Regions from separate parts of the Soonwooa sp. T0.1_25 genome, predicted to be linked through region 3. Evidence: riboswitches for the same ligand, from Rfam matches in the RefSeq annotation. Region 3 holds a riboswitch; each other region holds the start of a gene.
What was found. Region 3 has a riboswitch for S-adenosylmethionine ahead of AC23MB_RS08795 (hypothetical protein). Riboswitches for the same ligand answer to the same signal wherever they lie in the genome.
Positions count from the first base shown of each region.

Region 1: linked by a shared signal. The riboswitch ahead of AC23MB_RS01810 (alpha/beta fold hydrolase) and the one ahead of AC23MB_RS08795 (hypothetical protein) in region 3 are both predicted to bind S-adenosylmethionine.
Region 2: linked by a shared signal. The riboswitch ahead of AC23MB_RS11125 (TonB-dependent receptor plug domain-containing protein) and the one ahead of AC23MB_RS08795 (hypothetical protein) in region 3 are both predicted to bind S-adenosylmethionine.
Region 4: linked by a shared signal. The riboswitch ahead of AC23MB_RS01750 (O-acetylhomoserine aminocarboxypropyltransferase/cysteine synthase family protein) and the one ahead of AC23MB_RS08795 (hypothetical protein) in region 3 are both predicted to bind S-adenosylmethionine.

Region 1 is NZ_JBYFBZ010000001.1:383,845-390,020, forward strand. Features, by position in the region: gene AC23MB_RS01795 (homocysteine S-methyltransferase family protein) at 1-399, opposite strand, end outside; gene AC23MB_RS01800 (O-succinylhomoserine sulfhydrylase) at 576-1,775, opposite strand; gene AC23MB_RS01805 (ACT domain-containing protein) at 1,838-3,376, opposite strand; gene AC23MB_RS01810 (alpha/beta fold hydrolase) at 3,383-4,342, opposite strand; SAM riboswitch class I at 4,382-4,486, opposite strand; partial or broken gene AC23MB_RS01815 (glucose 1-dehydrogenase) at 4,760-5,566, shown strand; gene AC23MB_RS01820 (MGH1-like glycoside hydrolase domain-containing protein) at 5,776-6,176, shown strand, end outside.
Region 2 is NZ_JBYFBZ010000009.1:7,932-14,107, reverse strand. Features, by position in the region: gene AC23MB_RS11130 (VF530 family protein) at 1-82, opposite strand, end outside; gene AC23MB_RS11125 (TonB-dependent receptor plug domain-containing protein) at 176-2,992, opposite strand; SAM riboswitch class I at 3,102-3,206, opposite strand; gene AC23MB_RS11120 (hypothetical protein) at 3,431-3,592, shown strand; gene AC23MB_RS11115 (metallophosphoesterase family protein) at 3,589-4,794, shown strand; gene AC23MB_RS11110 (GIY-YIG nuclease family protein) at 4,803-5,096, shown strand; gene AC23MB_RS11105 (AAA family ATPase) at 5,342-6,176, shown strand, end outside.
Region 3 is NZ_JBYFBZ010000005.1:117,958-124,133, reverse strand. Features, by position in the region: gene AC23MB_RS08825 (AMP-binding protein) at 1-427, opposite strand, end outside; tRNA gene AC23MB_RS08820 (tRNA-Gln) at 529-599, shown strand; gene AC23MB_RS08815 (hypothetical protein) at 1,171-2,046, opposite strand; gene AC23MB_RS08810 (hypothetical protein) at 2,046-2,324, opposite strand; gene AC23MB_RS08805 (hypothetical protein) at 2,678-3,061, opposite strand; gene AC23MB_RS08800 (hypothetical protein) at 3,089-3,349, opposite strand; gene AC23MB_RS08795 (hypothetical protein) at 3,448-3,846, opposite strand; SAM-I-IV-variant riboswitch at 3,974-4,084, opposite strand; gene AC23MB_RS08790 (hypothetical protein) at 4,259-5,689, opposite strand; gene AC23MB_RS08785 (helix-turn-helix domain-containing protein) at 5,679-5,975, opposite strand; gene AC23MB_RS08780 (hypothetical protein) at 6,151-6,176, opposite strand, start outside.
Region 4 is NZ_JBYFBZ010000001.1:367,023-373,198, reverse strand. Features, by position in the region: gene AC23MB_RS01760 (TonB-dependent receptor domain-containing protein) at 1-327, shown strand, start outside; gene ctlX (citrulline utilization hydrolase CtlX) at 522-1,445, opposite strand; gene AC23MB_RS01750 (O-acetylhomoserine aminocarboxypropyltransferase/cysteine synthase family protein) at 1,530-2,816, opposite strand; SAM riboswitch class I at 2,955-3,055, opposite strand; gene AC23MB_RS01745 (dimethylarginine dimethylaminohydrolase family protein) at 3,121-4,035, opposite strand; gene AC23MB_RS01740 (DMT family transporter) at 4,295-5,167, shown strand; gene AC23MB_RS01735 (citrate synthase) at 5,279-6,176, opposite strand, start outside.

The DNA.
Region 1 (6,176 bases), on a different contig from region 3:
GTCGGGATTTTGCGCCGTAAATTCGTCACAAACTTTACGAGCAATTTTAGCAGATTCGTAATTTAATTCGTAAACCAATTCTTCCATGTGGTAATCTGCCATCGCAATGGTTGTCCCCGAAAAAGTATTGGTTTCCAAAATATCTGCACCTGCTTCTAAATATTGTCTGTGAACCTCTTCAATAGCTTGTGGTTGCGTTAAAGACAGTAAATCGTTGTTGCCTTTCACTGGAGATTTCCAATCTTTGAAACGCTCGCCGCGATAATCTTCTTCCTCGAAACCATAGCGCTGAAGCATGGTTCCCATTGCGCCATCCAAAACGAGAATTCGTTCGCAAAGGGCTTTGTATAAAGCTTGGTTTCTTGTTTCTTGAAGTTGGTTTTTATCTTGAGTATCCATTTTTTTATTTTGTTATTATGAGGGAAACTTTCTATTTAGCCCCGATTGAAGCGGCATCCTTTTTTGCTTTTTACTAATCTTTCTTTTTATGTTTTCGTTTTCTAAATCAAAGAAGATATAGCGTAATGCGGGTTAAATTTTTCTTTCGAAGCTGAAATCTTGATGCTCCTAAAAAACTAATCTAATGCTTGTTTTAAGTCCGCAATGATGTCGTCCACATTTTCTAAACCTACGGAGCAGCGCACCAAACCTGCCGTGATTCCGACTTCATTTCTTTCTTCGTCCGAAAGCTTGGAATGCGTTGTGGAAGCGGGATGCGTAACAATCGTCCTCGTGTCACCAAGGTTCGCGGAAAGCGAACACATCTTGATTTTGTTGAGGAAATTGCGACCGCCTTCGATGCCTCCTTTAATTTCGAAAGCGACGATATTTCCTCCTAATTTCATTTGCTTTTTTGCGATTTCGTAACTTGTATGGGACTTTAAAAACGGATATTTCACCAAATCGACATTTGGATGTGATTCTAAAAATTCCGCAACTTTGATTGCATTTTCACAATGTTTTTCAACACGAATTGCCAGAGTTTCCAAACTTTTGCTCAAAATCCAAGCGTTGAACGGCGACATCGCAGGTCCGGTGTTTCTCGCGAAAAGATAAATTTCACGAATCAAATCTGCCTTGCCAACTGCCACGCCACCTAAAACTCGACCTTGACCATCGATTAATTTGGTTGCGGAATGTACGACGATATCTGCTCCATACTTTATCGGTTTCTGTAAATACGGTGTCGCAAAGCAATTGTCCACAATAAAAATGAGATTGTGCTTCTTTGCAATTTGACCGAAAAATTCCAAATCTAAAACTTCAATTGCGGGATTGGTAGGCGTTTCTAAATATAAAATTTTGGTGTTCGGTTGGATGTATTTTTCGACATTTTGTGCGTCTTCGGCTTTGAAATAGGTTGTTTCGATATTCCATTTTGGGAAATATTTTGTGAACAAAGTATGCGTAGAACCAAACACCGATTGACAGCTCACAATATGATCGCCCGCATTCAATAATGCCACGAAAGTGGAATAAATTGCCGCCATTCCAGTTGCAAAAGCATAGCCCGATTCTGCCCCTTCCATTAATGCGATTTTATCGATGAATTCGGTGACATTTGGGTTCGAAAATCGGCTGTATAAGTTTTTGTCTTTTTCCTCGGCGAAGCTTGCACGCATATCTTCGGCATCTTCAAAAACGAAACTTGAAGTTAAATATAACGGCGTTGAATGCTCATCAAACTGGCTTCTTTCGGTTTGAGTTCTGATGGCGAGGGTTTCAAAGTTGGTTGTTGGTTGTTGGTTGCTGGTTGTTGGTATGTTTTCTGACATTTTTTCAATATTAAATTTGTCTTGCTTCTTGGTTCTTGGCTCTTGATTCTTGATTCTAGCATCTATTTTGTCTCACTGACTCTTAAAATATCACCGAAAACGCCGCGGGCAGTAACTTTTGCTCCAGCTCCAGCGCCCATAATAACAATCGGATTTTCGCCGTAACTTTCTGTGTAGATTTCAAAAATAGAATCGGAACCTTTTAATTGTCCCAAAGCAGAATTGGCAGGAACGGAAATTAATTTTACATCCAGTTCGCCTTTGTCTTGACTTAAATCGCCATGCAAATCGCCAACGTAACGTAAAACATGATAGGGTTCTTGTTCGTCTTTTATCTTTTGGAAAGTTTCGTCCAACTCATCTATTCGTGTCAAAAATTCGTCTTTTGAAATTGGAAGAAGCGGTTCTGTAACTAGGTTTTTGATATTGATATCTTCGAATTCGTTCATTAAATCTAATTCGCGAGCAAGGATCAAAAGTTTTCTTGCAACATCGTTTCCAGAAAGGTCTTCGCGCGGATCTGGCTCTGTAAAACCTTTGTTCATTGCTTCTTTTACGATGGTTGAAAATTTCTCATTACGAACAGAAAATTGGTTGAAGACATAACTTAATGTTCCTGAGAAAACCCCTTTTATTCTGGTGATATCTTCTCCCGATAAATGCAGTAATTTAAGCGTATCAATTAATGGTAAACCTGCACCAACATTGGTTTCGTATAAATATTTTTTATTATTTTTTGCAAGTTGCGTTCTGAAATTTCGATAATCTGAAATAGGTAAAGTATTGAAGATTTTATTTGATGAAACCACATCAAAACCGTTTTCGACAAATTTGGTATAGTTTTTTACAAAAGCTGGACTCGCGGTATTGTCCACAACAATTAGGTTTTCTAAGTTGTGCTCTTTTGTGTAACTGATAAGTTCTGAGATATTACTTTTAGTGTTCGAATAGTTTATTTTTTGTCTCCAATCGCTGCCAAAACCAGATTTGTTTAAAGCCATTTTTTTGGAATTAGAAATCGCAACGACTTTAAGATCAATTCTTTTTCTGTTCAAAATATCGTAGGCAGAATCTAAAATCTGTTCGATAAGTGTTGAACCAACATTTCCGTGACCAATTAAAGCTAAGTGAACAACTTTAGGTTTTCCGAAAAGTTCGGTTTCAATAATATTTTGAGTGATTTCGGTTTGATTGTCAGTTACAACAATGTTAACTCTACCAGTCGATGACACTTGGTTAAGCAACAAAGGATAAATCTTGTTGCGTTGAAGTTCCGACATGATTTTAGCATTTTGTTCCGAAACAAATCCAAGAACGCAAAGATTGTCAATGCTGTAAATATTACTCACTATGCCAGCTGCTTTTTCATTTTGGAATTCTTTCTTCAATAATGCCACGGCGTCCTCGGCATCTTTCTCATCAACCAAAACTGAAACACCATTTTCGATGGCTTGTTGAGAAATAACCCCAACGCTGATGCCACCTTTGTTAAGTGTTGTAAAGATTCGAGAGTCGATGCCGATTTGTCCAAGAAAGTCTTTGCCTTCAAAGTTGACTAAAGCTTTCTTTCTGTATATACTAATTGGATTTTGGTCTGTCATTTTGTTCTAATAAATACGTTTTAATAATTCTTGCAATTGTTCATACTCTATTAAAAATGCGTCGTGGCCGTGGATAGAAACAATTTCGTCGTAGAAAATATCTTCTTTATGTGTCTTAATTTTTTCGTAACATTTTTTGATTTCCGAAGCTGGAAAAAACAAATCTGTGTTAATCGCAATGAGGTTAATGTTTGCTTTTATTTTGGATAACACTTTTTCGTTAGTATCAACGGTCATCAGAAGATGGTTCATCAATTTGTAAGCTTTTAAACTAAATCTTTCGTTGAGACTTTTTCCGTGGTAGATTAACCAATCTTCGGACTCGCGCCTAGTATTTTCTTTTGTTAATTTACCCTCAAATCTTTCATTAAGCGATTCTGGCGTTCTGTAGCAAAGCATGGCGTGTGCTCTTGCTTTTTCTAGTGGTTTTTCAGGTGAGTCTAAAAGATATTTTTGAACCAAACATTGTGCATGTAACCAATCGTGGGTTTTGTAATCCGAAGCAATTGGGATAAATTTTTCGCTGATTTTAGGGTTGATGGCTAGCATTTCCCAACCGATGGAACCTCCTAACGAGCCACCAATAATGCTGTGTAAAGTTTTTATTTCTAAATTTTCTAAACCTTGTAAAAAAATCGCCGCAACATCTTTGGTTGTAAGATCTTCGTAATTATCGATAAAGAAATCATTATAACCGTTACCAGGTATGTTAAAACTAATAATACTATATTTTTTGGTAGAAATTATTTTTTGTGGACCAATAATGTTTTTCCACCAACCTTTGCTGCCAGACACTGTAGAGTTGCCTGTCAAAGCGTGGTTAACCAATACAATAGGTGCGGTGCCATGGGCTTTTCCGAATACTTCGTAGCTTAAAGGGATGTCAAAATTCTGTCCTGAAAATGATTTGTACTTAATATCTGTAGTTAAAAGTTCTTTTTTCAATGCTTTAATATTTTTTTTCATTGAAAATGCCTCTAAGAATGGTTGAGTAAAGAACTTCAGTTGTTATCTCTCCAAATACATGGTAGAACGTAGCACCTTCTTCGCTTTCGCAAAGGGTTGCTAAGGTTTCATAGGGTCTAGTCCCTCAACCTTTCTGGATAACATTTTCAATATGTGAAAGAGCGGTAATGCAAATGTATGAAAATTTTGATAATTCGATAAAATAATCTTAAATTTTTAAAAATTTAGAATAAATTATAGTTTTTGTAATATTAAAAGCAATAATGGTTTAAAATTATCGGCTAGCAATTGTTAGTGTTTGTAGAGTTTCTAAGATTTTTCTATTGAAAATTAAATTATTTTAATCTGGCAAATTTTTTAAAGAAATTAAATTTTCTCGTATGATTTTTGATAAAAAAGAATTCTAAAAAACATAAAATGGAAATAAAATTAAATGGACAAGTTGCAATCGTTACTGGTTCTAGCAGTGGAATAGGAGAAGGAATTGTAAAATGTTTAGCGGCTTCTGGCGCCATTGTCATTGTTAATCATTCTTCGGAACACTCGAAAGAAGCTGCACAAATCATTCTTGATGATATTTTTGTTAAAGGCGAACAAGGCATGCTAAGTCAATGTGATGTAAATAAAGAAGTTGAAGTCTAGGCGATCTTTCAAAAGACGATTGATACATACGGAACAGTTGAAATTCTTGTAAACAATGCTGGATTACAACAAGACGCAAAATTTATTGATATGACTTTAGCGCAATGGCAAAAGGTAATTGATGTTAATCTTACTGGTCAGTTTCTGTGCGCACGCGAGGCGATTCGGGAGTTTTTGAAAAGGGGGATGAATGATAAATCTATTTCGTTAGGGAAAATCGTAAACATCAGCCGTGTCCACGAAAATATTCCTTGGGCTGGACACGCCAATTATGCTTCAAGCAAAGGCGCCCTGCGAATATTGATGCAAACTTTGGCTCAGGAATATGGAAAAGATAAAATCCGAATCAACAATATTTGTCCGGGAGCCATCCAAACGCCTATTAACAAATCGGCTTGGGATAACGAAGCTTCTTTTAATGCATTGATGACTTTGATACCATATAATAGAATCGGAAAAGCAGAAGATATTGGAAATTTAGCAGTATTTTTATCAAGCGACTTTTCAGATTATATTACGGGAGCAAGCATCTACATCGATGGTGGAATGTCAACGTTAGAGAGTTTTTCGGATAATGGATAACGGAAAACAGTATTTTGGATTGGTTCTTTTTAATAGTCAAAAGAATGACAAATCTTCAAATATAGCCCCGATGGAACGGTATGTTTGAGCTCATTTTATTTTTTTTAAAAATATAATAGCGAGTAGTGACAGCGGGATTTGATGTCTAAGAATTCAATAATCTCGATGCTCCTAAAAATGAATCTGAAATGCTTCAGAAATAAAATTATATGACAGAACAAGATAAACTCAATAATCCAAATTGGAAAAAGTGGGGGCCGTATGTGAGCCACCGCCAATGGGGAAATGTGCGAGAAGATTATAGTAGCAATGGCGATGCATGGGGTTATACAACGCATGATCGCGCCGAAAGTTGGACTTATCGTTGGGCGGAAGAAGGAATTGCGGGAATTTCTGACGATAAGCAAATGTTGTGTTTTGCGCTTTCGTTTTGGAATAAAAATGACAAAATGATCAAAGAACGCTTCTTTGGGCTAAGCAATTACGAAGGTAACCACGGCGAAGATATTAAAGAGATTTTCTACTATATTGACAATACGCCGTCGCACAGCTATATGAAAATGGTGTACAAATATCCGATAAATGCTTTTCCGTACTATGATTTGGTGGC
Region 2 (6,176 bases), on a different contig from region 3:
CATAACCTTTGTAGTATTCGAGAAGTTCTTCCAGAATCGTGTCCAAGCGTTTTCCGTGAAGTGGATCTTTAGAAGTTTCCATTTTTTTTGAGCGAATTTAGTATTTTAATCTAATTAAATTAGAATTCAATAAAAAAGCCATCGAAAATTACTCTTGATGGCTTTTTGAAAAATATTAAAACGTCACACTTAACTTACTAAACACATATCTTCCATTCTGTCCAAACTGCGATGTAGAACGAGAATAGACAAATTGATCGTTATTAGAAGAGAAAGGCAAATTCTTGGTTGGATAGATATCAAATAGATTATTCACACCAATTGTCAAATTAAAATTCTTATTGATGTTATAACCAATCGACAAATCGGTGATTATCTTATCCGAAATTAGTTGATGTTCGTTAGGAAGTGTAATTCCATCAAAGTTGGCATCAAGAATATCGGCACCCCAAACTTTTCCGTAATAGGTATTTCTTAAGTAAAAATTAAAATCTTTCCAAGACAAATTATTTGAAAGACTCGCCTTAACTTTTGGCACAGAATCTTCCAAATAAATACGAGATTTTTCAGAGAAATAAACATTTTCTAAACCTGCATTTCGTAACAAATCCGAAGCATGAATATCACCAACTTTCTGAGTTTTGGTAAGGTTAATAGCGAAATCATTATTTAATTTGAAATCGCCTGTTCTATAATTATGACTCACGACAACATCCAAACCTTTGGTTTCGGTATCGATAGAATTTGCAAAAAACTGAGCTGCATTTACACTTGCACGGTCCAACTCATTTCTTACAGCCTGTAAGTTCGGATTAGCTTCAATCTGTTTGTCCGTCGGTCTTGAGAACTGATCTGTCAATACAATTCTGTTATCAATTTTAATGTAATAGGCGTCCGCAGTAATATTTAAATTAAGTGTCGGGATTTTGTATGCAAAACCTGCGCTCACTGATTTTGAAGTTTCCTGTTTTAAACTCGGAATCCCGAAACCTTTTGCAATTTGAGATTCGTTGCTAAAAGTTCCAACTTCTTTTAGCTCACCATTGACAAACAAAGTCGAAGTTGTGTTGTAATAAATCTGATGAATAGACGGCGCACGGAATCCTGTCGATCCTGCAAAACGGAAATTAAGCTGATCTGTAAGTTTTATTCTAGACGCCAATTTATAGTTAAAAGTCGATCCAAAATCCGAATAATTCTCATAACGCAAAGCAGCATCAACTAACAACCAATCTGTGAAATTAAATTCTGCGTCAGCGTAAGCTGCATAAGAGTTTCTGCTTTTGTCTGTTTTATTTTCATTTCTAAAACCAGCAAAAACTTGAGAACCGCCTGGCAAAGCATTTCCAAAGAAATCTGTAGGATTAACAGAAGTCAGCGTCTGAGGATTTCCGTTAACATCATAAGCCGTGTAAGAAGCCTCCTCACCAGAATTTATTTTGAAATTTTCATGACGTTGCTCGAGTCCAAAAGCAAGATTCAAACCTTTGAAAACATCAAAAGATTTATTAAATTCTAAATTAACTGTGTTTTGTAAAAATGCTAAACCTCCAGCTTTAAAAGATGACGGCGACGCAAATCGCAAACTGGTATTGCTTGTATTTTTAATGGTATAATCAAAACTATTTTGACCGAAAGTATTACTAAGATCAATATTCCAACCATCAAATTTCCCTCTGACGCCGGCAGAGAACGACACGTCTTGGATGCTTGTGTTAATTTGTGGTAAGTAACCATCAAGATACAATCCAGTAAAAGTTCTTGATTGTGATGGACGTCTGAAAAAACCTCCTGAAGAACCATTTCTTGTCGAATATCCACCGAAAGTGTAGACCTTCCAGTCATCACTTATTGGTACTTCAACATTTGCAAATATTTGATGGCTATTAAGTTTGGACTGTCCAACTTGCATGTTAAAATCTTTTCTTGTTAAACCGCGATATGCCAACTCTTGATCGGTAAAATAATTCAGTTGATCTTTTGTAAAAGAACTCGGATTTAAAACCGATTGCAACGCAGAAATACTATTAGCAGACTGGATTTTCGACTGCAAATCGCCACCGAAATAGCTAACATCTTGCGCATATTGATGTATTAAATTCACAAAATCTTGTTCACCAGCTGAACCTTTCAATTGTCCAATATTGCTAAAATAAGACGCCAAGTTCACACCATTTTCAGCAGCTCTTTTTTCGATAGCATTATAGGCATTGTAGATAGGATCACTTTCTGTACCTGCTCTTCTTGTTGGTTCACGGAATTGTGAAGACCAAGTTAAATTATAAAAACCGCCTTTGCTGCCGATTTTGTTGCCATAATTCAAGTCCACTTGAAATTGTTGTCCATCATAATTCCCCGTGTGATCGTTAGCAGTCGGTGTCAAATAACCTCCATAATTAAACTGTCCAGTCAATTTTCCAGTATCACGTTTCAATTGCAAGTTGAGCACTCCTGCAATCGCGTCCGATCCATATTGCGCTGATGCACCATCGCGAAGAACTTCGATTCTGTTAAGCGCAAAAGCTGGAATTGCATTAAGGTCTGTCCCAACAGTTCCTCTTCCTGGCGTCCCATTTACATTGATTAAAGCGGAAGTATGTCTTCGTTTTCCATTAATCAAAACTAAAGTTTGGTCTGGTCCCAAACCGCGTAACTGCGCAGGATCCAAGTGATCCGTTCCATCAGCATTGGTCTGAATAGTCGATGTAAAAGACGGCGCAATCGAATTAAGAATTTGGTTGATGTTAGTCTGTGGCAACGACTCTTGCAAACCTTTTAGGTTAAACACATCGACAGGAACAGGACTATCTGCTTTTGATCGTCCTCCACTTCTAGAGCCAACAATCACCACTTCCTCAATATGCTTAGCAGAAGTTGTATCTTTGGGTTTTGCAACTTCTTGAGCTTGAATAGAATAAACTCCTGAAAAGAAAACAACAGCTGTCGTAACAACGACTTGTTTTCCTCGATTAAAATTAATTTTAGATTTCATATTTTAAAAATTTACTTTTAAGTTTAGAGCAAAAAAAACTTCTTCCAGCCAAAGCTGAAAGAAGTTATTATAGACAGGCATCCTAAATACCCGACAAATATCGTATTTCAACTTATTTTTCCTTTTTTCAAAGGCTGAATGTAACACCTTACCATATTTTGGCAGGTTGTTAAGACATCAATGGGTCAGATCCCTCCGTCTTTCTTAATAAGTATGACAACAATTCGCAATCATGCTACAAACTTAGGCAGAATAAATTTTTTGACGAAAATTTTTTAACGTGACAAAAATCACTTCATATATAATAGATTGAAAATCTGACATTTAAAAGACTATTCAAGGCATACGAAGTACAAAAACAAAACTTTAGTTTTACGGATTTCCTTTTTATTTTCCTTTTAAACTTCACTATCTTAGCTTCATTAAATAGGCTTAAAAATGAGCAGAAATACGGATGCCAACCGAAAAGCGCACAAGAAAAAAATCGACCAAAAGAAGAGGAAAACTCAAGAATCCGAAGAAAAACGAAAAGCTAGATTAAAAGAAATTAGAGCCAGTTTTATTGAGAAGGAGAATCAACAACAAGATAGCGAATCATGAAAATTTTACATACTGCCGATTGGCATTTAGGAAAACGCCTAGACCGATTTTCACGATTGGAGGAGCAAATTTCGGTGATGAATGAAATCATCGAAATCGCTGATGAACACAAGGTTAACATGGTAATTATTGCGGGCGATTTGTTCGATAATTTCAATCCAAGTGTTGAGGCGGTTGAACTTTTTTATAAAACTTTAAAACGACTGTCAAACAACGGAAAACGTCCCGTAATCGCCATTGCAGGAAATCACGATTCTCCCAATTTGATTAATGCGCCAGATCCTTTGGCTCGCGAATGCGGCATTATTCTTATCGGACATCCTCAAGCTAAAATTCAAGAATTTGAAGTAGAAAATTTCAAAATTATAAATTCTCTAGAAGGATTTTTAGAATTAAAATTAAATCAGTTCGCATATCCAATTCGACTAATTCATACGGCCTACGCCAATGAAGTTCGGTTGAAACAGTATTTCGGTGAAGAAAAAGAAAAAGCTTTGAACGAAACTTTAGCCGAACATTGGAAAACTATTACCGACGACTTCTGTGATGAAAACGGTGTTAATATTTTGACTACGCATTTATATATGAATAAGCGTGGTACTGCACTTTTAGAAGAACCTGAAGGTGAAAAACCAATCAAAATCGGAAATGCAGATATGGTGTATTCCGATTCAATTCCCAATCAAATTCAATATACGGCCTTGGGACATTTGCACGGCTTTAGAAATATTGGAACGGAAGAAAAACCTGTTGTTTACAGTTCTTCACCGCTTTGTTATAGCTTTTCAGAGGCTGGCCAAACCAAATTTGTTTCCATTATTGATGCAAAACCCAACCAAAACATTTCTTTTGAAAAAATTGAATTAAAATCTGGACGGCAATTGGTTAGAAAAAGTTTCGATAATGTTGATGAGACAATCACTTGGTTGACACAAAACCCCAATACATTAATTGAATTGACCATCGAATCTGATTCTTTTTTGAAAGCAGAAGATCGCAAACGAATTTTTCAAAGTCATGACGGTATAATTTATTTAATTCCAAAAGTGAAAAACATCGAAAATCAAAAGACTGAAATCGCTGAAATTGACATCACAAAAGATTTAGAGCCTCTTTTCGTCGATTATTTCAAGTCGAAAAACGCTAATCAAGAACCTAATGAAGAATTAATGGATTTGCTTAAAGAAATTCAGAAGGAATAAAGATTTCTATGCAAAATTCTTATGTCTACATATTACTTTGTTCTGATAACACTTTCTACATTGGTGTAACCTCGGACGTCCACCAAAGGCTTATAGAACATCAAGAAGGTAAGCATTTTGGGTCTTACACCTATACAAGAAGACCATTAATATTAGTTTATTATTGTGATTTTACAGATATCAACCTCGCAATTTCCTTTGAAAAGAAAATCAAAAAATGGTCTCAAGCTAAAAAGCAAGCTTTGATTGATGGCAGATTTGAAGATTTACCAAATCTTGCAAAAAAGAATTTAAAAAAATAAGACTAAAGTTCTCGATACGATTTTTTCAAAATCTACTCGAACTGACGACCGAAACAACGTTACCGACTAAGAATATTTATCTGAATTTTATTTTCAAACGTCTTAAACACAACATCGGTCGGAATAGTGAACTTGATTAAATAGTTAACATAATTATAATGATTATCTTCAGCTATCATTAAATATTTAAAACACAACGTCAGTTCGAGTAGCGCAGCGTATCGAGAACTCTAATTAAAAAAAATATGATTCCACAGAAACTAACTATAGAAGGACTTTATTCGTATCAGGAACGTCAAAGCATCGATTTTTCCAATCTTACGGAAGCAGGATTGTTTGGGATTTTTGGGGCGGTTGGTTCTGGGAAATCGTCGATTTTGGAGGCGATTTCTTTTGCATTATATGGCGAAACTGAGCGATTGAACGCCCGTGATAAACGTGCGTACAACATGATGAACTTAAAATCCAATCGATCATATATTGAATTTGATTTCATCAATCATGAAAATAAATTGTTCCGAGTAACGCGAGAATACAAACGAAATTCTAAAAATTTTGAAGACGTAAAACCTGCTTCGGCGGTGTTTTATGAATTTAAAAATGAAACTTGGGAAGCTTTGGATCACGTGAATGCGGAGGAAATTATTGGCTTAAATTATTCCAATTTCAAACGAACGATTATTATTCCGCAAGGTCAATTCAAGGAATTTTTGGAGCTGGGCGCAAAAGAAAGAACGGATATGATGAAAGAAATTTTCAATCTGTATCGATTCGATTTGCAGGATAAAGTTTCAGGTTTAAATAAGAAAAACCAAACCGAACTCGATCAACTTGAAGGAAAACTTTCTGGTTTTGAAACGATTTCGGAAGAACATATTGCTATTCAAAAAGATAATTTAAGAGAAGCGAAAACGACTCAAGAAAACTTAAAACTCGAATTTGAAAAAGTCAATTCGCATTATCAACAATTAAAAAATCTGAAATCGGATTTCGAATTGCTTTCCAAAAAAGAAACTGATTTTTCGGAATTAGAAAAAAATAAGGAAACAATTGATGCAAAAGAGGGTCAATTAAAACAGT
Region 3 (6,176 bases):
TCAGTTTTTTAATTAAATGTAATTTATCTAGAGAATGCTCCACTTGCAAAGGCGTCATTGCACAAAAATCGACTTCTGCCTCTAAATTTGCAAGCGCATCCGACTTAGGCTCTAAAACATTAAGAATAAGTTGACGTTCGATAGCGCGAATTACCATCATTTTGCCAGAAATATATTCTATCGGAAGACACAAAGCAGCGGAATTTCCTTTTATTAAACCTAAAAAATCGCAAGTCATCTTTGCCGAAGCAAACATTCTGCTTTTTTCGACTTCAAAAAGCTTTGGAATTCCTGTCGAACCAGAACTTTTTATGCTTGTTGTGGGCTTATCGGAAAGGCATTCTTGAAAAAATTCAAAAACTTTTGTTTCAAAGTCATTTTTAGGCTTCACTATATCTAGCTGAATATCAGAACAGTCGATTAACATTGATTTTTTTATGAAATTATTTTGTATAAAATTATGAAATTTTTTGCAAAATATTTTGGAAGTTAGAAAAAAAGGCGTACATTTGCATCACAATAAACGACAGACCCATGGTGTAACGGTAGCACTCCGGTTTTTGGTACCGTCTGTTGGGGTTCGAATCCCTGTGGGTCTACATTGCAAAACAAGCAATCAATTGATATTCAGTTGGTTGCTTTTTTATTTTTCCTATTTTTAGCCTTTAGGACAAGGCTTGGGGCAAGGATAATAAAAATAATTAATCATTAGATTGATTAGCAGGATTTTGATTTAACAAGGATTTCATTGCTAAACAAAATCATATTGTTTAAATCAGTTACAAGTTTTATAAATGATTTTGACAAGTAAAATAATTATCTCTTAAATTCACTCTAAATTATGTAACTTCTGACCATCATTGGGATATTGCTATTATGCTCTACCAATATTTACGGATAATTTGAATCAATTGCAAAAGGTTTTTAAAACTTTACAAAAGACAAAAAAGTATTCATAATTAATTGCAATTCAATTACATAAAGCAAATCCTGCGACTTATCTAATGTATTTACTATAGAATCTAAAAAGGCTTATTAAGCATATCAAATCACTTTCAGTTGAAGAATTTTTTCCAAAAAATTGACTTGAAATCAAATTGAAAATGCCCCCACCCGCTGAAAAAAATTGGTTTTCCTTTTGCCTGTGAGGGGGCGTAGTTTATGTATATACTATTTGGTCTCGGATTTATTAGAATTTTTTAACTTTTCTCTCAACTCACCCACCATACACGTTGAGTACAATTCAATTTTTTCCGAACTAATCTTTTTATAGACTTCAATCTTATTAAAACTTAGTAACTTAACACCTGATACATTTCCTGTATTAAAAGAATTTACATATTCAAACAAGAATACCGCAAAAAGGCTGTCGTTCTCAAGCCTTGACCAATCTCTACCATATTCATCTTTATAAGTTTGTAAATCTTTATTTTGTACACTAAAAAACACAGGTACACCTTTAACATTTGCATCAAATAATTCATCAAATTTATCTTCATCTACAAAGACAAAATTTATCATATCAAATTTTCCGAAAAAATTGAAGAAAAAGAAGTCACCATAATAGTAAACTTTGAATAATTCTTTGCTATAGTCAAAATTATTTTGGCTTTGCCTTTCTTTGTTTTCAGCTTTTTCTTCACTCAAAAAATCATTTGAGAGAAAATGTTTTTTGAAAAAATAGCCAAAAGATAGCATATAAGCGACTATCGTAAAAACCAACTTAATCTTATCTCTTCTCGTGGTTTCTCCAAACTCTTCGTCTAATCCATATACCGAATATATGCTTAATAATACCAAGGAAAGTAGAACTAAGCCCACAATAGCTAATGGAATCTTTTTAATTTTATTAGGATACACCATCAAAGCCAGTTCAATACCAACTGTTACTGCAATTAAAGTAGATACAAATTCAGCCCAAATTGATAACGAAGTACCAAAATCATTTTTTTGTAATAAAACCGCAGTTACTATATCAATTATTCTGGACAAAAACATTCCAGCAAATAAAGCTGGAATAAAGAGAATATATCTGATGAGCCTCATTATTCAGTTTTCTTTCTTATCATAAATCCTGTTACAAATCCAAAAAATAGAGTTTCAAGAAGAAAGTGAGCTAAAATAAACCATCCAATGAATTTCAAAATATTCAAAAAGGAAAATTCAAAATCGTCAAACATTGAATAAGCAAAATAGAATGGAACAGCAAACATCAATAGTTTCAGTAGTAACATAATGGCTTTCCCTGTTGTTGAATAAGAACCAATTCCATACAAGTCTAATACAGTATTAATTTTGTAGGGGGTTTGTTTTCCGATAAACATAATAGTTGAGTTTTTATTTCATCAGCCCACAAAATGAAGTTTGTTAAATAGAAAAAGCGTGTGGGTTCAAACATCGTTGTAAGAGGCTCGGCAAAGCCCACAGCAAACAAGTCCTACTAACACACGCCCAGAGGGGCGGTGCATGAGACTTGTTATTCTTGCTGTTAAAATTTTGCCGATTTCTTACAGAATAACAGAGTTCAACGCTCCTATAAAGAATTTATATTAATTTTTTAATTCACTCAATTTCAATTTTCACAAATTTAAAATTTTCTTTCTTTTTATGTCCATATATTTACAGTTTACAATTAAATGCTTTAATCAATCTTTGGTCAATTGTATGATTATTGTAGTTATTTAATAATAGTAAGTTTCGTTTCTGTCATTACTAATCTTCCTTTGAATAAAGAGACTTTGCCTTTCATAAAAACCTTTTTGTTTTCAATTCCCCCAATAGGTGACATGTCAAATCTTTTTTTAAAGATTCGGTCAAAGCAAACTAAATAAAGTTGTTGGAAATATTCTCCTGTAAGTCCTATTTGGAATTCTTTATTATAGAGTCTTATCAACTCATCGTCATCCTCATAATAAAGTCTAAAAAATAAAAACCTGAGGAGATTATTCTGATTGACGTAAACCTCTCCATCTTTTGAAAATCCTGAATTGTCACTTTCATTTTGAGACTTCTTCATTTCATTTAATATATCATTAAAATATTCTTGAAGTAGTTTTTCCATTATAGTTTTTGTTTGATGTTAATTCAATTAAAAATTATTGAGGTTTAATTTTAAGGTTTCTACTTCGCTTTTTAAATCCTCAATTTCTCTTTCTAAATTCAAAACTTTGTCATTTATTTCATCATTGTTAAATGAACTGTCAAAGCTTTGATTTGACCAAACATCTTTTTTTACATTAATGTTCTTTTTGATTGAGTTAATTTCTTTTTGTTGTTTATAAATGATAAAAGTTAAAAAGACTGTAAAGGTTAAAAGTAACAGGGTTAAAATTTTGTTGATTGTTTTCATGTTGAATTAATTAATAGTTATGAGTTATTTTACTTAACAAAGCTTGGCTAAATTAAATTTATAAGGAAAACATTATTTATGGTTTTCTTTATTTTTTATTATTTAATTTTGATTCTAGTGTCTGTTTCCTCTGATTGTTCTAACATAACTGTTTCGTCTGTATAAATAATTAATATTCTGTTTTGCTTAAATTGTTTCATTAATTCTTTTCCAATAATTAATACCTCATCTTTAAAAATATTTTCATCTAAAGGAAATTTAGGATAATTAATAAAATCAATTTTAAGGTGTGGCTCTTTTTGGTTATTCAAAACAATTACTGTTTTTGACACAGAAGCACTTAAATAAATATCTTTTTCTTTTGAAAGCTGTTTTTGTAATTCTGATAGTGATTCAATAACTAAATTTTCATCAATCTGTTTTTGAGTATAGCCATACTCCAAACCAATAAAAATACTTGCTTGCAATGTTTTGATTTTTGTTTCTTTAATTTTCATTTGTAGGCTCGGAGGTTTTCAAGTTATTTTATAACATAACAATACTTTATTGATAGAGAATTTTTAAAATCTTTATCTGAATGGTATTCAATTGAATAATTATGGAAATGTTTACTGAAAATGAAGGAAAACAACATATTTTTATTATTTGGGTTAAATAATCACATCGTTTTAGCACCTTCGCCTGTTGTGGTCAAGCAGGTTGCTCAGTCTTTATAGACTAGTCTTGATGATAATGTAAAAGTAAAGATTATTTTTTTCTTGACAAAATATTAAAATAAAAATGCAAAATACTGTTAATCAATATTTTGCATTATTATTTTCAGCTAATTTTATAAAATCGGCAACATTAGGGAATAATAGGAGTAAATTTTTATTAAGTATTACTAATATAAATATTATAATAATTTAATTACCAATTGTCTATTACTATAATATCTTTTAATATATCTTTTTTTATTGTTGTTACCTCACTTAATAATTGTTCTACCTCTTCCTTTAATAAATGGATATTTTGTTTAGTGGTTACTAAAGAATCGTGAATGCTCCAAATAGGCATGTTTTTATGGTTTTTGTTAATTCTTAAAGCAACATAATCTAATAAGCAGTACGATTCAATATGACTTAACAATTTATCAAAATTTACACATTCATCTTTTATAAATTTCATTATCTTACTTATACTTGGGTAAATTGTTCTAAATTGTTTTGCTTCCTTTGTTGTTGTTCTCGGACTGCTGAAAAAGACTTCCATCATTACAGATTTTGCGTAATCTCTTTTGGTTTCAAAAGATTCTTTAATTCTTGGTTGCTCAAAATCAATTTTCCTTCTTTTTTTTAATTTGCTTCTTGGTTCGATGTAATTGATTTTCATTTTATAAGTTTTTCCTTCTTCATCATTTTGAATTTCTAAATGATTAGAAAAATTTGTATAAAAATCTTCTGTTAAAATAATTTCTACGAATCCTATTATTTCGTCTCTATCCACATCTAAATTACATAGTTCCTCAAATTTCTTTTTAGATATTAATTTTGATGCTCCGATTTGTTTAACCAATTTGTAATCTTTCTTTAAAAAAGCCTTTAGAAAAACCGCAAAAAAGAACGGTTGAGAAGCTCTAATATCAACTGCACTTAATCTATCTTCTTTGTAGTACAAACATTTTCTTAACTCTTTGTTTGTTCTGGTTAAATTAGTATGTAAGCGATTATCAGAATTGGGATTAATAGAATATTTCCAGTCTTTTTTATTATACTCTGATATTAATTGCATTCCCGATTGATATTTGGCGTAATTTAGCTCTTTGTAGGGCTTAATTATCTCAAAAGCTAACATTATATCTATTGTTAAATTATCATCAAAATACCGAACTAAATGAGGTCTCTTTTTGAGATGAAATTCTTTCTTGTCACTTATTGAATTAGCGTTATCATTTAGTTTTTTATTTTTTTCTTTTTCGAATTTTTTCAATAAAGATTTATCTGTAATTATATATTCAATAATATCATCAAATAAATACTTTTCTGTTAATCTGTATTGGTTGCTTGTTCCTTTATCCGTAGAATAATTAAAGGCTTTTTCAATAATTTTACTATCGATAAAAAAATCTAAATACTTTGTATATTTCGAGAAAATTCCTTTTAGTTTTTCAGAATTTAAGCTAACTAAATAATTTTCTTTTTCAGTATTTCTGTAATGACTTGGTAAGCTAATGAATAGACTTAAAAAATAAACGGCAATATCTAATTTGATATGAGGTTTATTATATTCGTTCAATTCTAAAATAAACCCTTCCAAATCTTTTAGAAGGGTTTTTTGAATGAGGACTGTTTTATTCTCCATAACTCATTCTTTTTTGACCGTTAATATACTCCTGAACCTCGCAGTTTCTGTATAATACTCTTCTCCCAACTTTGTGAGAAGGTATTTCTCCACTTCTACTACGATTGTTTAAAGTTCCTTTTGAGATTTTCAGTCTCTTGCAAACTTCTTCTCGTGTCAAATACTCTGAATCTGATTCAGATTTTTTAAATAAATCTGAAAATCTTTCTAATTCACTTGAAACTGCATTTTTTACAATTTCTGCTAAACTTTCAGGTGTTACCTGTACTAATTTTAATGTTTCCATAACGTAATTTTATTTGATTAATAATGGAACAATTAAAATGTGGATTTTGAGGATGGAAAAATTTTTGGTGATTGTTAATTAAAAAAAAAATAACCCTCTGTAATCTTTATGATTAGAGGGTTTTTGAATAATTTTAATATTTTTTCAGAAAAAAAAGTTGCTGTTTTTGTGGATTTTAATAAAAAATATCTTTTAAAGAAT
Region 4 (6,176 bases), on a different contig from region 3:
AAAACCTGGTTTGCAGGCGTCAACTTCTTTTATGTAGATAAACAACAAATCGACTTTGGACAGTTGCAGAGCCTTGCTAGTTTAGATTTAAGCATCAAAAAACTTTGGAACAATTGGACGTTCGCGGTTAATGTCAACGATGTGTTAAGAACCAATATTGTAAAAATTAAAGATGAACAAGCTGACGGAAATTTCAATTATCTGTCTAATAACTCTTTCCGAAGAGGCTTAACAGCGAGTGTTACATATAATTTCGGAAATCAAAAAGTTAAAAAAGTAAGAGACATCGACAGTGCTGCTGGCGATATCAAATCCAGAACACGTTAATCTAAATTATAATTAAACTTTTCAACAAAAAAACTTCAGCCTGTACTGAAGTTTTTTTTTATTAGGAGCTAATCCTGCTGTCCGCTATATCTTTAGCATTGTCGCTCGGACGGCTCCGCTACGCTCCGCCGCCTCACTCCAACGCCAAAGGATGTCGCTTCCATCAGGGCTAGGGAGTTTGTCATCCATAGAAACTAATCCTTCGGTAAGAAAACCTCAGCCAACATACAACGAGCGCTTCCGCCGCCATTGGTTTCAATGGTTTCAAGATCCGAATATATAATTTCGGAATACTTTTCAATTTGATTTATTTGACTATCAATCAAAGACTTATAAGCCGACTGACTCATCACAAGATAAGTTTTTCCTTCATCATTTCTAACTTGCAGCATATTACCAGCAAACTGTTGCATTTGCGCTTCGGTGATTTCAACAATTTCTTTTCCAGAATCTGCGAGGCTGTTCACCACATTTTGTCTTTCGTCCTCGTCATCAATACATTCTAAACAGATTACTGCAAAACGATCCGCAACGCACATCATCACATTAGTATGATAAATAGGAAGTCGCTCATTATCATAACTTTGGAACGAATGAAAAACAACTGGCGTATAATTGTATTTAGCACAAAACTCACGGAACAACTTTTCATCCAATCTTAAAGAAACAGAACCATAAGCAATTTTGTTATCATGATCGAAAATCATACTTCCGGTGCCTTCCAAGAATTTTTCATCTTGTTCGCTTCCGCTAAGATCATCTATTTTACTGATATTAAAACCTTTAGCTTTAACTTGATCTAAAATATCTTGACGACGTTCTACTCTTCTATTTGGAGCAAACATTGGATAAAGTACAACTGTTCCGTCTTCTGCAAAACTCACCCAATTATTCGGAAAAATAGAATCTGGCGTATGCGGCTCCAAAGTATCTTTAATAGTGATTACGTTAATACCTTTACTTCTAAGTTTTTCAACAAAAGCATTAAACTCCGCTAAAGCTTTCTCCTGAACTTCAGCACCTTTTTGCTCTACCTGAAAATAATTATTCTCCGCCGTTTGGGCATTATAACCGAAAGCTATCGGCTCAATCATCAAAACTGTATTCGTTGTCTGCATAATTTTTAGTTAAGTCACAAAAATAGCAAAGTTCCGCAGAATAACTACGGAACTTTTAAAATTATAATTTTGTTTTCAGAATCGTTAAAATGCTTGTTCAAAATCCGCAATAATATCGTCGATATGTTCAATACCAACACTTACTCGGATTTGTCCTGGCGTGATACCCGCTGCTTTTTGTTCGGCATCACTCAACTGCTCGTGCGTTGTTGATGATGGATTGATAACCAATGTTTTAGCATCACCTACGTTTGCAAGATGACTCGCCAATTTTAATGAATTAATAAATTGAACCGCAGAATCTTTTCCTCCTTTTATTTCAAAATTAAGAACACCTCCAAAACCTCGTTTTAGATATTTTTTTGCATTTTCCTTATCAGTGAAACTTTCAAGTCCTGGATAAATTACTTTTTCGACATTTGGATGATTTTCTAAAAACTCTGCTAACTTTTGTGCGTTAGAAACTGTTCTTTCTAAACGAAGTGATAAAGTTTCTAAACCTAACAACAACTGATGAGAATTAAACGGCGAAATCGCAGGACCAAAATCTCTAAGACCTTCTACTCTAGCTTTAATGATAAATGCAATATTCCCAAAATCTGAATTGACACCAAAAACATCTGTAAACACCAAATCATGATAACCAGCCGATGGTTGAGACAACAACGGGAATTTCCCATTTGCCCAATCAAACTTTCCAGAATCTACAATAACGCCGCCAACACTTGTACCATGACCGCCGATCCATTTGGTCGCCGACTCAACAATGATACTTGCTCCATGCTCAAATGGGTTAAACAAATATCCACCAGCTCCAAAAGTATTATCAACAATCAACGGAATTTTATGCTTTCCAGCGACAGCTGCAATGGCTTCGAAATCAGCTACATTCAGCGTCGGATTTCCGATGGTCTCGACATACAAAGCTTTGGTATTTTCATCAATTAAAGCTTCAAAATCTTCAGGATTGTCGTCTTTTGCAAAACGGGCTTCAATCCCAAATTTTGCAAAACTCACTTTGAATTGGTTATGACTTCCTCCATACAAATATGGTGATGTCACAAAATTATCACCATTTTGCAAAATATTAGTAATCGCAATAAACTGTGCTGCCTGTCCAGAAGAAACCGCCAAAGCGCCAACGCCTCCATACAAAGCTGCAATTCTTTTTTCGAAAACGTCAGTTGTGGGATTCATTAATCGGGTGTAGATATTTCCGAAAGCTTTGAGACCGAAAAGATCCGCAGCATGTTGCGCATCATTAAAAGTATAAGAAGTTGTTTGATAAAGAGGAACTGCGCGACTGTTTGTATCTCTGTCAACGGTTTGTCCTGCGTGCACTTGTAAAGTTTCGAATTTTAAATTGCTCATTTTGTATAAATTTTAAATCGTTAATCAACTAAAAACTTATCCAAGATGTCGAGCAATTGCCGGAAAAATAAAAACTCTTCCGACAAGTCGAAAGAGTTTTTTGAATATTTTTAATAATACTTTTCAAAAAGTGTCTCTGACTTATCTTTCCTCAAATCTTGAGGTTGAATGCGGCACCTTACATTTGCAGGTTGCCAAGATTTCATCGGGTCAATTCCCTCCATCTTTCTGGATAAGTGTAATTCTTATTTCAGAATTACAAAACAAAAGTATTAACTAATTTTTGAATCTGCAAGAAAAATTTTTATTCTCTCACCAAAGGCATAGTAGAACAACGCAACAAACCGCCCATTTTAGAGATTTCTCTGTACGGGATTTCTTCCACCGTAATTCCCCAAACATCACGAAGATGATTGTTCATTCTTGTAAAAGTTTTATCCGAAACAACCACTTCTGGCGAAATTGAAAATACATTAGGAACCATCTCAAACATCTCCTGATCATCAACATGGAAACAGTTTTCTTCTCCAAAAATATCAACAATTAATTGATAATCGCTTTCGTCTACAAAACCATCTTTGTAAATAATGCATTTATCCTTCCCAATCGGATTAAATGTACAATCCAAATGTAAAATTCCTTTATAAGGTTCGGTATCGTTTTTCTTTAATTCAAAATCGAGGATACGTTTTTTTGGAAAATATTCTTTTAGAATTTCGATGGCATATTCGTTAGTTCTAGCGGTTTTAAAACTTCTGTAATCCTGACTATAACAAGTCCCGATAAAAATGAAATCGTCCCAAACAATCACGTCTCCGCCTTCGATATGAGCAGTTTCTGGCAAATTAATGATATTCCGCCAAGCTACTTTTTCGAAAATTTTACGATAAGCTTCCTGCTCATCAGCGCGATCTTCGATAATGTTAGAAATAATCATTTTATCATCAATAACAAAAGCGACGTCACGTGCAAAAACTTGGTTATAATCTTCAATAACTTCTGGACGATAAACTTTGACATTGTGTTTTAGAAGCACCTCTTCGAAAGCCGTCATCTCCGAAACAATATCGACTTCTTTAGGATAAATATTCTTCAGAATAGAATTGTAGGATTTTGCATCATAACTTTCCTCCAATCTTGGTATGCCACCAATGGAATTTGGTTGCCCCAAAACAACAGATTTTAGTCTTCCAGTTTCGTTTTTAATATTAAGCTTCATAAAATTACTCGTCTGTCACAAATATAATGATTGCATAACATTTTCATAGTCGTCTACAGCAGCAATATCATCTATATAAAGCTTAAATAAAAAGAAAATATATCAGCAATAATCAATTTATGGGAAATTTTATCCAAAACCCTTAAAATCAATGGTTAAAACAAACCGTTTAATAAAATTATTGGTTAATTATAAAAAGCTGTACAATAGACTAAATGTAGACAGTTAGTCGTAGCTTTGCAGCGTTTTAACAACAAAAATGAAGACTCAAGGATATATTTTAGCTGCAATTTCTGCGATTTCGTACGGATTAATTCCCATTTTTATACTTCCTATTAAGAAAATCAACTTTTCGATGGATGTGACATTGTTTTATCGATTTTTGTTTTCTGCAATAATGGTTGGCGTTTATTTAGTTTTTAAAAAAGTGAATTTGAAAATTAATAAAGGGGAATTATTAGTCCTATTAATTCTAGGATTATTTTACGCCTTATCTTCGGAGTTTCTATTCCTTGGTTACGATTATTTATCCGCTGGCATTGCATCAACCGTTTTGTTTGTATATCCAGTTTTGGTAGCATTAGTAATGTTTTTATTTTATGGTGAAAAGCTTTCTAAAATGGGTATCGTCTCGCTTCTGTTGACTTTCTTAGGCGTTATTGTGCTTTGTCTAAAAGGCAACAGTCTCGAAATTAATTTTGTTGGATTAGGCATCGTTTTGTTAAGTGCCTTATTTTATGGACTGTATATCATCATCGTTAATAAAGCGAAAATTAATGTATCAGGAATTAAATTATCATTTTATTCAATGCTGTTTACATCAATATATTTCTTGATGAAATCTTTAGTTTTAAAAGAGAGTTTAACAATTCCGAGTTATTCGATATTCTTCAATTTTGTGACATTTGCATTTGTAACAACTTTAATATCGAGCGTTGCTTTGGTCTTAGCGATTCAAAAAATAGGTTCGACACCAACCGCAATTATGGGCGCTTTAGAACCAGTTATCGCTGTTGCAGTCAGCGTTTTGTTCTTTAATGAAGACTTTACAAGAAATCTCTTAATCGGAATTGTTTTAATATTAATAGGTGTTTCTCTCAACATGTCATCTTCTCCAAAAACTATCAAGTAAAACGACAAAGCTTTCTAGATTTAAACCTTAAAGTCTTACTTAAATGAAAAACTTAATCATAAAAAAACTCCCAAATTACTTTGGGAGTTTTATATTGAAGTTTAAAACTTCTTATCTGTTAGTCATTGCAACGTAATCTCTTACACCTGCACCTTGATATACTTGTCTTGGACGACCGATTGGGTCACCGTGAAGTCTCATTTCTTTCCATTGAGAAATCCATCCTGGAAGTCTTCCTAATGCGAACATTACTGTAAACATTTCTGTAGGAATTCCTAATGCTCTGTAGATAATTCCTGAATAGAAATCTACGTTTGGATATAATTTTTTAGATACGAAGTAATCGTCTTCTAGCGCTACTTTTTCTAATTGCATTGCGATATCTAAAGCTTTATCATGGATTCCTAATGCGTTAAGGATATCATCAGCAGCTTTCTTAATGATTTTTGCTCTTGGATCAAAGTTTTTGTAAACTCTGTGTCCGAAGCCCATCAATCTGAAGCTATCTTCTTTGCTCTTCGCTTTTTCTACCCACTTGTTAACATCTCCACCGTCAGCTTCAATCATTTCTAGCATTTCGATTACTGCTTGGTTTGCACCACCGTGAAGTGGCCCCCAAAGTGCAGAAACACCTGCAGAAATAGAAGCGAATAATCCTGTGTGTGCAGAACCTACCATTCTTACTGTAGATGTAGAACAGTTTTGCTCGTGATCTGCGTGAAGAATTAATAATTTATCTAAAGCACTAACAACAACTGGATCCATTACAAACTCTTCGTTTGGTAATCTGAAAGTCATTCTGTAGAAGTTTTCTACATAGCTTAAGCTGTTATCGCCGTGGTTGATTGGTAAACCTTGAGTTTTTCTGTAAGTCCAAGCGCAAAGATGAGAGAATTTAGCAAGCATTAATTCTGCTGCGTGATCCATTTCTTCTTTAGAGTTTACATTTACAGCTTTCGGGTTAAATGCTGTTAACGCAGAAGTAAGAGAAGAAAGAACTCCCATAGGG